3 regions of the Streptomyces sp. NPDC058240 genome follow, and region 3 is predicted to be linked to each of the others. Evidence: riboswitches for the same ligand, from Rfam matches in the RefSeq annotation. Region 3 holds a riboswitch; each other region holds the start of a gene.

Region 1 (3,268 bases), on a different contig from region 3:
TTCTCGCCGAAGCCGCGCGGCGGCTGGATGAGGATGAGCAGATTGCCGCGGCGCAGGGCCGCAAGGACGATGTCGCCCTCCGGGTTGCTCGACCGGTCCACGAACATCTCGCCCGGGGCGGGGCCCCAGTGCTGCTCGACGGCTTCGCGGAGCTCGGCCGGGAGGGTCGCGTACCAGCGCCGGTAGTCGGCGGCCGGGATGCGGACCGGATTGCGGGCCAACTGCTCCTCGGTGAGCCACTCCTGGTCGTGGCCGCCCGCCTCGATCAGCGCGCGGATCAGCTCGTCGCCGTCGCCCGATGCGAGGCCGGGGACCTCCTCCGTACCGAAGTCGTATCCCTCGGCGCGGAGTCGGCGCAGCAGGGCGACGGCGCTGGCCGGGGTGTCGAGGCCGACCGCGTTGCCGATCCGGGAGTGCTTGGTCGGATACGCGGAGAGGACGAGCGCGATCCGCTTCTCGGCGGCCGGGATGTGGCGCAGCCGGGCATGGCGCACGGCGATCCCGGCGACACGGGCGGCGCGCTCGGTGTCGGCGACGTACGCGGGCAGGCCGTCCTCGTCGATCTCCTTGAACGAGAACGGAACGGTGATCAGGCGGCCGTCGAACTCGGGGACCGCGATCTGGCTGGCGGCGTCGAGCGGGGAGACTCCCTCGTCGTTGCCTTCCCAGTCGGTGCGCGAACCGGTGAGGCAGAGGGCCTGGAGGATGGGTACGTCGAGGCCGCTGAGGACGCCCGCGTCCCAGGACTCGTCGTCACCGCCCGCCGACGCCTCGGCGGGCCGGGTGCCGCCCGCGGCGAGGACGGTCGTCACGATCGCGTCGGCGGCGCGCAGCGCTTCGATCAGTTCGGGCTCGGGGGTACGCAGCGAGGCGACGTACAGCGGCAGCGCGCGGGCGCCCGCGTCCTCGACGGCACGGCACAGGGCCTCGATGAACGCGGTGTTGCCGCTCATGTGGTGGGCGCGGTAGTAGAGCACGGCGACGACCGGGCCGTCGGTGCTACGGGGGGTGCGCTCCAGCGGGCCCCAGGAGGGTGCCGGGGCGGGCGGCGCGAAGCCGTGGCCGGTGAGCAGGACGGTGTCGGAGAGGAAGCGGGCGAGCTGGTCCAGGTTGGCGGGCCCGCCGTGGGCCAGATAGGCATGGGCCTCGGCGGCGATGCCGATGGGAACCGTCGAGGCGGCCATCAGCTGGGCGTCGGGGGCCTGTTCGCCGGTGAGGACGACGACGGGGCGTCCGGTGGCGAGCACCTGGTCGAGGCCGTCCTGCCAGGCGCGTACCCCGCCGAGGAGGCGCACGACGACCAGGTCGACGCCGTCCAGGAGCTGTGGCAGGTCCTGGAGCGGGAGCCGGGAGGGGTTGGCGTAGCGGTAGGAGACCGGGCCCTCCGAGGCACGGGCGCTGAGCAGGTCGGTGTCGGACGTCGACAGGAGCAGGATCATGCGGCGTCGGGCCTTCCTCGGGGTGTCCACGCCCCGGGCGGTGTCGGAATGAAGCTCCCCGCTCGAACGGATCCGAGCGTGTGGGGAAGGGAGTTCCTGACTTGCCCGGCCGTGGCCGGACTCACAGTGGCGGGACCGTGCCGGACTTGCACCGGACTTCCTCCCCTGTCGCCGTCTGTGGCGACGACGTGCCGGATGGCCCGTCACTAGGCATAGTAAGGGCCGGTCAACCGATGGAGGACATACGGATCTGGTCAGATGGTCGGTATGCTCGCCGCCATGCCCCGACCTGCCACTTCGCCTTCACCGCCGGGAGACGCGTCTCCCCGGGACCGCGGTGACGCCTGCCCCGGCACGCTGCGGCTGCACCGGGCGGACGACGGCGCTCTGGCCCGCGTCCGTGTTCCCGGCGGTCTGCTGACCGCGGTGCAGGCGGACGCCCTGGGGGCGTTGGCGGGGAGCCTGGGCGATGGTGAGTTGCATCTCACTTCGCGCGGCAATGTCCAGTTGCGCGGGCTGGGCCCGGACTGCGGAGGCGAACTGGCCGACAGGCTGGGCGAGGCGGGGCTGCTGCCCTCCGCGCGCCACGAGCGGATACGCAACATCGTGGCGTCGCCGCTCTCGGGGCTCGACGGCCGCGGCGCACGGGACGTCGGCCCCTGGCTGTCCGCGCTGGACGCGCTGTTGTGCGCGGGCGACCGGACGGCGGGCCTCTCGGGCAGGTTCCTGTTCGTGCTCGACGACGGCCGTGGCGATGTGGACACGCTGGGCGGCGACGTGACATTGCTGGCGCAGGGCGACGGAACGGCGCTGCTGCGGATCGGCATGGCCAGGACCGCAGTACGGATACCGGGCGCGCAGGCGCCGCAGGCCGCCCTCCTGGCGGCCGGGACCTTCCTGGATCAGGCGTCGGGCACCGGTGCCTGGCGCGTGTCGGACCTGCCCGGCGGTGCCGGATCCCTCTTCGACGAGGTCGTACGACGGTTGCGGGCGACGGGTACCGGCACCACTTCCACCGAGGACCGTGCCTGCCCGCGGAGCTCGGACGGCCCCGCCCCCGGCGTCGTGACCGGCCCGCACGACGGGGCCGCGCTGTCCGTCGGCATCCCCCTGGGGCGCGTCGACCCGACGCAGTGGCGGTCGTTGACGGACACGGCGCGGCACCGGGGCCGCGGTGAGTTGCGGCTGACACCGTGGCGCGGGGTCGTCGTACCGGGGGTGGAGCGGCGGCGGGCCGCGGGGCTGCTGGACGATCTGGGGGCCACCGGCCTCGTCGTCGGACCCGGCTCCCCCTGGGCCGGGGTGGGTGCCTGTATCGGCCGGCCCGGCTGCGCGAAGTCGCTGGCCGATGTGCGGGCCCAGGCGGCGGACGCGGTGGGGGCCGTGGGCCCGCTTCCGGTGTACTGGTCCGGGTGCGAACGCCGGTGCGGCCACCCCCGCGGCGAGTGGGTGGACGTCGTCGCCACCCCCGGCGGACACCGGATCTCGCTCGTACGGGGCGAGGTACGGGACGCCCCCGTGAGCGTCCCCGACAGCCCCGGTGGGCTCGCCGCCGCGGTGGCCGCGGCCCGCCGCGCGCGCGGCTGATCCCGTACGCCCCACTCCCCTGTACCCGACCGTCGCACGCCCGAGGAAGAGAGCGAAAGCACTGTGCACCAGTACGAGAAGGACGGACCGGCGATCTATCGCCAGTCCTTCGCCACGATCCGTGCAGAGGCGGATCTCGCAGGCCTGCCCGCCGATGTGAGCCAGGTCGCGGTCCGCATGATCCACGCCTGCGGGATGGTCGACCTCGTCCGTGATCTCGCTTTCACCCCGGACGCGGTCGC
Region 2 (3,268 bases), on a different contig from region 3:
GCTGTACGGCGCCGGTCTCCGGATGCGGGACGCGGTGTGCCCGTACGCCGAAGACCTCGGCCAGCAGGTCGGGGGTGAGCACGTCGTGCGGAGCGCCGGAGGCGACGATCCGTCCGCCGTCGATGACATGGAGCAGATCGCAGTGGAGTGCGGCGAGGTTGAGGTCGTGCAGCGCGGTGAGGACGGTCAGCCCGCTGTCGCGCACCAGCGCCAGCACTTCCAACTGCTGTGCGATGTCGAGATGGTTGGTCGGCTCGTCGAGCACCAGCAGCCGGGGCTGCTGAGCCAGCGCGCGGGCGATCAGCACCCGCTGCTTCTCGCCGCCGGAAAGAGTGAGGAAGCCGCGGTCGGCGAGGTGGTCGGCGCCCACTCCCGCCAGCGCGGCCCCGCACGCCTGCCGGTCCTCGTCGGTGGTCCGTCCCATCGATGACTGGTGCGGCAGCCGCCCCATCTCCACGACCTCGGCAACCGTGAAATCGAATTCGGTGGCCGCCTCCTGGGGAAGTGCGGCCAGCCGGCGCGCGCTTTCGCGCGCGCTCATGGCGTACAGATCCTCGCCGCCGAGCCGCACCGTGCCGCCCGAGGGACGCAGAGCCCGGTAGACACAACGCAACAGGGTGGACTTGCCACTGCCGTTGGGCCCGACCAGACCGACGAGCTGCCCCTCCCCCGCTCCCAGTGTGGCCTCCGCCACCAGCCGTGCGCCGGCGATCTCGACCGTCAGAGCATCGATGTCGATCCGCATCAGGCGCCTCCGAACGTGTAGGAGCGGCGGCGCATCAGGAGTACGAAGCACGGCACGCCGATGACCGCGGTCAGCACGCCCACCGGCAGTTCGGCGGGCGCGAGCACCACGCGGGAGAGGATGTCCACCCAGATCAGCAGGACAGCACCCACCAGTGGTGCGACGGCCAGCAGTCGGCGGTGGTCCGCGCCGACGAGCATCCGTACGGCGTGCGGCACCATCAGTCCGACGAAGCCGATCGCACCGCTCACCGCGACCACCGCCCCCGTGACGGCCGCGGAGACCAGGAACAGTTCCTTGCGCAGCCGCCCCGCGTCCACCCCCAGCGCGGCAGCGGTCTCGTCGCCCATGGCCAGGGCGTTCAGCCGACGCGCCGACCAGGCGAGGTGGGCGAGACCGCCGAGCACGGCCCCCGCGGCAATCGGTACGGAGGCCCAGTCGGCTCCGCCGAGGCTGCCGAGCATCCACATCATCGCGGAGCGGGCGGCCTCACCGCGCTCGGCCGCGAACACCATGAACGTGGTGACGGCCGAGAAGCCGTAGTACATCGCGGTGCCCGTCAGGACGAGCCGCAGCGGGGTCAGACCACGAGCGGTGCGTGCGATGGCGTACACCAGCATCATGGCGAGGAGCGCGGAAAGGAACGACGCCGTGGACAGCGCCCAGATACCCAGCGTGCCGAAGGCTCCGAAGATGAGCACGGCATTGGCACCGACCGCCGCGCCCGAGGAGATGCCGAGGACGAACGGGTCGGCAAGGGCGTTGCGGACCATGGCCTGCACGGCGACACCGATGGCCGAGAGACCGGCCCCGACGACCGCGGCCAGCACGGCTCGCGGAAAGCGCAGTTCCCAGACGATGGTGTACGCGGGCACCTGGTCAGGGGCTATTCGGCCGCCCGTCAGCCCGGCCCACAGACAACGCAGTACTTCGCTCCAGGAGAGCCCCGACGCCCCGATGCCCGCCCCGCAGACGAGGGAGACCAGGAGCACGGCGCACAGGGCGGGAAGGAGCAGCGACAGCGACACGCGCCGGGGCGGCGCGGGCCCGGCTCCGGCACGGGCCGTGCGCGAGGGCACGGCAGGCTTACGGACGAGGGGGGTGGCCACGGGCGGATCGCTTTCGCCTCGGGCCGTGCACCTACGTGATCAAAGGAGCAGCCCGGACGCGGAGCGCCCTGCGCAGCACCACTCGCAGTCCACGGCGAATTGACAGGAGCCTTCACCACCGCGGGTAATCGGGCTTACGGGGCCACATCTCGGGCTCCGCCTACCGTTGCGGGTCAGCGCCGGATTTCGACCGGACTTCCCCCGCGGGGCACTTGCAGCTTAGCGTGAATGGGTTGACGCACCGTCAGGGGGGATGGTCGGTGTGCACCGGTTTGCGCACGTGCGGCCAGGCCCTCGAAGACGAGGGCTCCGGTGACGGCGCCCTTCATCGCGCCGGCCATGCGCTCCCAGGTGATGGGCGTGCCCGCGTACAGAATCGTGGTCGGCGTCATTCCGGGGACGACGTCGAGGGCGCGGCCGAAACCGACCAGCATGGGCCGGGAGCCGGTGATGCGCTCGACGGCCTCGGCGTTGGCCGCTTCGATGCGCGCCGCGGTGGCGGGGGCTTCCAGGCTGTCCAGAACGGCGACGATCTCCGGGTTGCCGCCGCCGGGCGGGGTCCAGTCGAGCGTGGTGACGTTCGCGCCCTGAGCGGCGATGTCCTCCTCGAACATCGCCAGTCCGACGTTGATGACGTCGAGGTCGGCTGCGAAGAGGTTAGTGACGGGGCTGCTCATGCGGTCCGGGCCTTCCTGGCGATCTCACGGGCGAACTCGCCCGTCCCGTTGCTGCTGCGGGTCACGGTCACTCCCGCGGCCTCCAGGGCCGCGACCTGCTCGTCGAGCGCCGGGGTGTCGAAGTCGGTGCCGCGGACGTAGCCGACGATCTCCAGGTGGCGGCCGGCCTCCGCCGCGATCCGCTTGGCCTGTCCGATCGCCGGGAGGGTGACGCCGACCGGGTCCTGGTGGGCGCCGAAGCCGAGGACGAAGTCCATGACGACGACGGCGACTTGGGGGTCCTCGGCCTCCTGGACCGGGCATGCCAGGCGCAGGGAGGGGTCGATCATCGGGTGCGGGTGGCCGTTGGTGAAGTCGTCGTCGCCGAAGTCGAGGAAGGTGTGTCCGGTGCTGGGGCCGTCGGCGTCGAGCCGGCGGCCGGGGTCCTTCTGGATGTTGCTCCACACGTTGTCGCTGATCCCGAGCAGGGAGTACATCGACTCGTCGCACAGGGTGCCGCCGCAGAACAGGCCGCGGACGAACTGCTGGTGCGGTGCGAGGCGGGAGCACACCTCCTCCACCCGGTGGGTGTCGAGCGGCTCGACGTCCGCGTGGGGGTCGGCGCCGAGGCGGACGGCCTGGAGGGCGGCGTCCTGGCTGCTCGCGGCGAAGTGTCCGCCCGCGTCGGCGACGGCGTCCCGGGAGCCGCCGACGAAGTAGACGACGACGGGCTTGCCCGCGGTGGCGGTCTCGGCGAG
Region 3 (3,268 bases):
CCGCAACATCTACAAGGACTTCCTGAAGCCGGACGCGACCCCGGAGCAGGAGACCAAGGTCTCCAAGCTGGTGTCGCTGCTGGTCAAGGTCGGCGCGCTCGCCTTCGTCCTCACCATGGACAAGACGGTCGCGATCAACTTCCAGCTGCTCGGCGGCATCTGGATCCTCCAGACGATGCCGGCCCTGGTCGGCGGCCTGTTCACCCGCTGGTTCCACCGCTGGGCGCTGCTCGCGGGCTGGGCGGTCGGCATGGTGTACGGGACGGTGGCCGCGTACGGGGTCGCCAGCCCGACCCAGGCGCACTTCGGCGGGTCCTCCAAGGAGATCCCCGGCATCGGCGAGATCGGCTACATCGGCCTCACCGCGTTCGTGCTGAACGTGGTGGTGACGGTGGTGCTCACCTTCGTCCTGAACGCCGTGAAGGCGCCCGCCGGGATCGACGAGACCTCCCCGTCCGACTACACGGCCGGCGCGGGCGACCCGGGCGTGAAGACGGAACTCCCGCCGGCCACGGCGGGGGCGCCGGGCGGTCACTGACGACCGGCGCCAACGGCCCGTCGAGGGCCTCTCGTTCGGATCAGGCCGGATCAGGGAGCGGGGTCCGGTGCCGTACATCGCAAGGCGGAGGAGGGAGTCGACGCGGCGCGTCGGCGACCGACGACAACGCGGCGAGGTGCGGCACCAGGGCACGCGAGCCCGGCATGGTCCGAACGAGAGGCCCTGGCCTCCTCCAGCGGGGCGCGGCGGGCCGACGGCGTGATCCGGCCCGGCGGCCCGGGAAAGGGCCGTACGGCTCATTCTGTGGGCCTCGCCCGGTCGGTGCGACACAACATGTGGGGGCTGCCTCATCGGGCAGCCCCCACATGTATGCTCATCCTCGCTGTCGCCGCAGGGGAATCCGGTGCGAATCCGGAACTGTCCCGCAACGGTGTATTCAGTGCGCTTTTGTGCACCCCCGAGTCAGTCCGATGACCTGCCGGCAGCGCATCCGGCTCGACCGAACCGGATGCCCAGACGTCCGGGCCTCGCGGTTGGGCCGGTGGACGCCGTGCGGAGTGCTGCCCTGCCCCGGGTGCGCGCCCGTAGGGCTGCCCCGTTCCCCGCCGGCCCCGAGCCGAGCGAGGGAGAGCACCACGTGACCATCGCGCCAGCCGATCCGGCTTCAGTCGCCGTGTCCGCAGCAGCCGAGTCCGAGGCAGCCGCACAGGACGGACCGGGAACCGCACTGCTGCGGACCCTGACCGACCTCACCGCCGATCTGCCCGACACCGACCCCGGCCGGGTCGCCGCTGCCGCGCTGCGCGGTCGCAGCGCCCGAGCGGACGAGGCCGAGCTGCGCTCGCTGGCCACCGAGGCCGCCGCGGGCCTGATCTCCGAGGACCCCGCCTACTCCCGGCTCGCCGCCCGGCTCCTGACCCTCACCATCGCGGACGAAGCGGCCGGCCAGGGCGCGGTCTCCTTCTCCGCCTCGGTCGCCGTCGGGCACCGCGAGGGCCTGATCGCGGACCGTACCGCCGAGTTCGTCGCCCGCCACGCGGCCGTGCTGGACGCGCTGGTGGAGCGTTCGCTCGCCGACGGCGCGGACGACCGCTTCGGCTACTTCGGGCTGCGGACCCTGCACAGCCGCTATCTGCTGCGCCACCCGCACACCCGCCAGGTCATCGAGACGCCCCAGCACTTCATGCTGCGGGTCGCGTCCGGGCTCGCCGAGGACGACTCGCAGCGCGCGGTGGACGAAGTAGCGGCGCTGTACGGGCTGATGAGCCGGCTCGACTACCTCCCCTCCTCCCCCACGCTCTTCAACTCCGGCACCCGGCACCCGCAGATGTCCTCCTGCTACCTGCTGGACTCCCCGCTGGACGAGCTCGACTCGATCTACGACCGCTACCACCAGGTGGCCCGGCTCTCGAAGCACGCGGGCGGCATCGGTCTGTCGTACTCCCGCATCCGCTCCCGCGGTTCGCTGATCCGTGGCACCAACGGACACTCCAACGGCATCGTGCCGTTCCTGAAGACGCTCGACGCCTCCGTCGCCGCGGTCAACCAGGGGGGCCGCCGCAAGGGCGCCGCCGCCGTCTACCTGGAGACCTGGCACGCGGACATCGAGGAGTTCCTGGAACTGCGCGACAACACGGGCGAGGACCAGCGGCGTACGCACAACCTCAACCTGGCGCACTGGATCCCGGACGAGTTCATGCGCCGGGTCGACGCGGACGGCGACTGGTCGCTGTTCTCGCCCGCCGACGTACCCGGTCTCGTCGACCTGTGGGGCGACGAGTTCGACGCCGCGTACCGGGCCGCCGAGGCGAAGGGGCTGGCCCGCAAGTCGATCCCGGCCCGCGAGCTGTACGGCCGGATGATGCGCACCCTCGCGCAGACCGGCCAGGGCTGGATGACGTTCAAGGACGCCTCCAACCGGACCGCGAACCAGACCGCCGAGCCGGGCAGCGTCGTCCACTCCTCGAACCTGTGCACCGAGATCCTCGAAGTCACCGACGACGGCGAGACGGCGGTCTGCAACCTGGGCTCGGTCAACCTCGGCGCGTTCGTCGCCGACGGTGACATCGACTGGGAGCGGCTGGACGCCACCGTCCGCACCGCCGTGACCTTCCTCGACCGGGTCGTCGACATCAACTTCTACCCGACCGAGCAGGCCGGCCGCTCCAACGCGAAGTGGCGCCCGGTGGGCCTGGGCGCCATGGGTCTCCAGGACGTCTTCTTCCAGCTGCGGCTGCCCTTCGACTCCCCCGAGGCCCGCGCGCTCTCCACGAGGATCTCCGAGCGGATCATGCTCGCCGCGTACGAGGCGTCGTGCGAGCTGGCCGAGCGGTCCGGCCCGCTGCCCGCCTGGTCGCAGACGCGCGCCGCGCGCGGTGTGCTGCACCCCGACCACTACGACACCGAGCTGAACTGGCCGGAGCGGTGGGACGCGCTGCGCGCCCGCGTCGCGAAGAGCGGGATGCGCAACTCGCTGCTGCTCGCCATCGCGCCGACGGCGACGATCGCCTCGATCGCGGGGGTCTACGAGTGCATCGAGCCGCAGGTCTCCAACCTCTTCAAGCGCGAGACGCTCAGCGGTGAGTTCCTCCAGGTCAACGCGTACCTGGTGAATGAGCTGAAGCAGCTCGGGGTGTGGGACGCGCGGACCCGTGAGGCGCTGCGCGAGGCCAGCGGCTCGGTGCAGGGCTTCGCCTGGATCCCGGAGGACGTGCGGGCGCTGTACCGCACGGCGTGGGAGATCCCGCAGCGCGGTCTGATCGACATGGC

The links. A riboswitch is a leader RNA that binds a small molecule or an ion and turns the genes downstream of it on or off. The one in region 3 is predicted to bind cobalamin.
Region 1: linked by a shared signal. The riboswitch ahead of cobN (cobaltochelatase subunit CobN) and the one ahead of ACFVX4_RS24065 (ribonucleoside-diphosphate reductase subunit alpha) in region 3 are both predicted to bind cobalamin.
Region 2: linked by a shared signal. The riboswitch ahead of ACFVX4_RS32960 (FecCD family ABC transporter permease) and the one ahead of ACFVX4_RS24065 (ribonucleoside-diphosphate reductase subunit alpha) in region 3 are both predicted to bind cobalamin.

The regions. Positions count from the first base shown of each region.
Region 1 is NZ_JBHVWT010000036.1:23,738-27,005, forward strand. Features, by position in the region: gene cobN (cobaltochelatase subunit CobN) at 1-1,439, opposite strand, end outside; adenosylcobalamin (AdoCbl) riboswitch at 1,526-1,606, opposite strand; gene cobG (precorrin-3B synthase) at 1,707-3,026, shown strand; gene ACFVX4_RS32915 (precorrin-8X methylmutase) at 3,090-3,268, shown strand, end outside.
Region 2 is NZ_JBHVWT010000036.1:35,254-38,521, forward strand. Features, by position in the region: gene ACFVX4_RS32955 (ABC transporter ATP-binding protein) at 1-745, opposite strand, end outside; gene ACFVX4_RS32960 (FecCD family ABC transporter permease) at 745-1,854, opposite strand; cobalamin riboswitch at 1,956-2,115, opposite strand; gene ACFVX4_RS32965 (hypothetical protein) at 2,167-2,445, shown strand; gene ACFVX4_RS32970 (hypothetical protein) at 2,528-3,268, opposite strand, start outside.
Region 3 is NZ_JBHVWT010000016.1:60,663-63,930, reverse strand. Features, by position in the region: gene mctP (monocarboxylate uptake permease MctP) at 1-538, shown strand, start outside; cobalamin riboswitch at 866-997, shown strand; gene ACFVX4_RS24065 (ribonucleoside-diphosphate reductase subunit alpha) at 1,137-3,268, shown strand, end outside.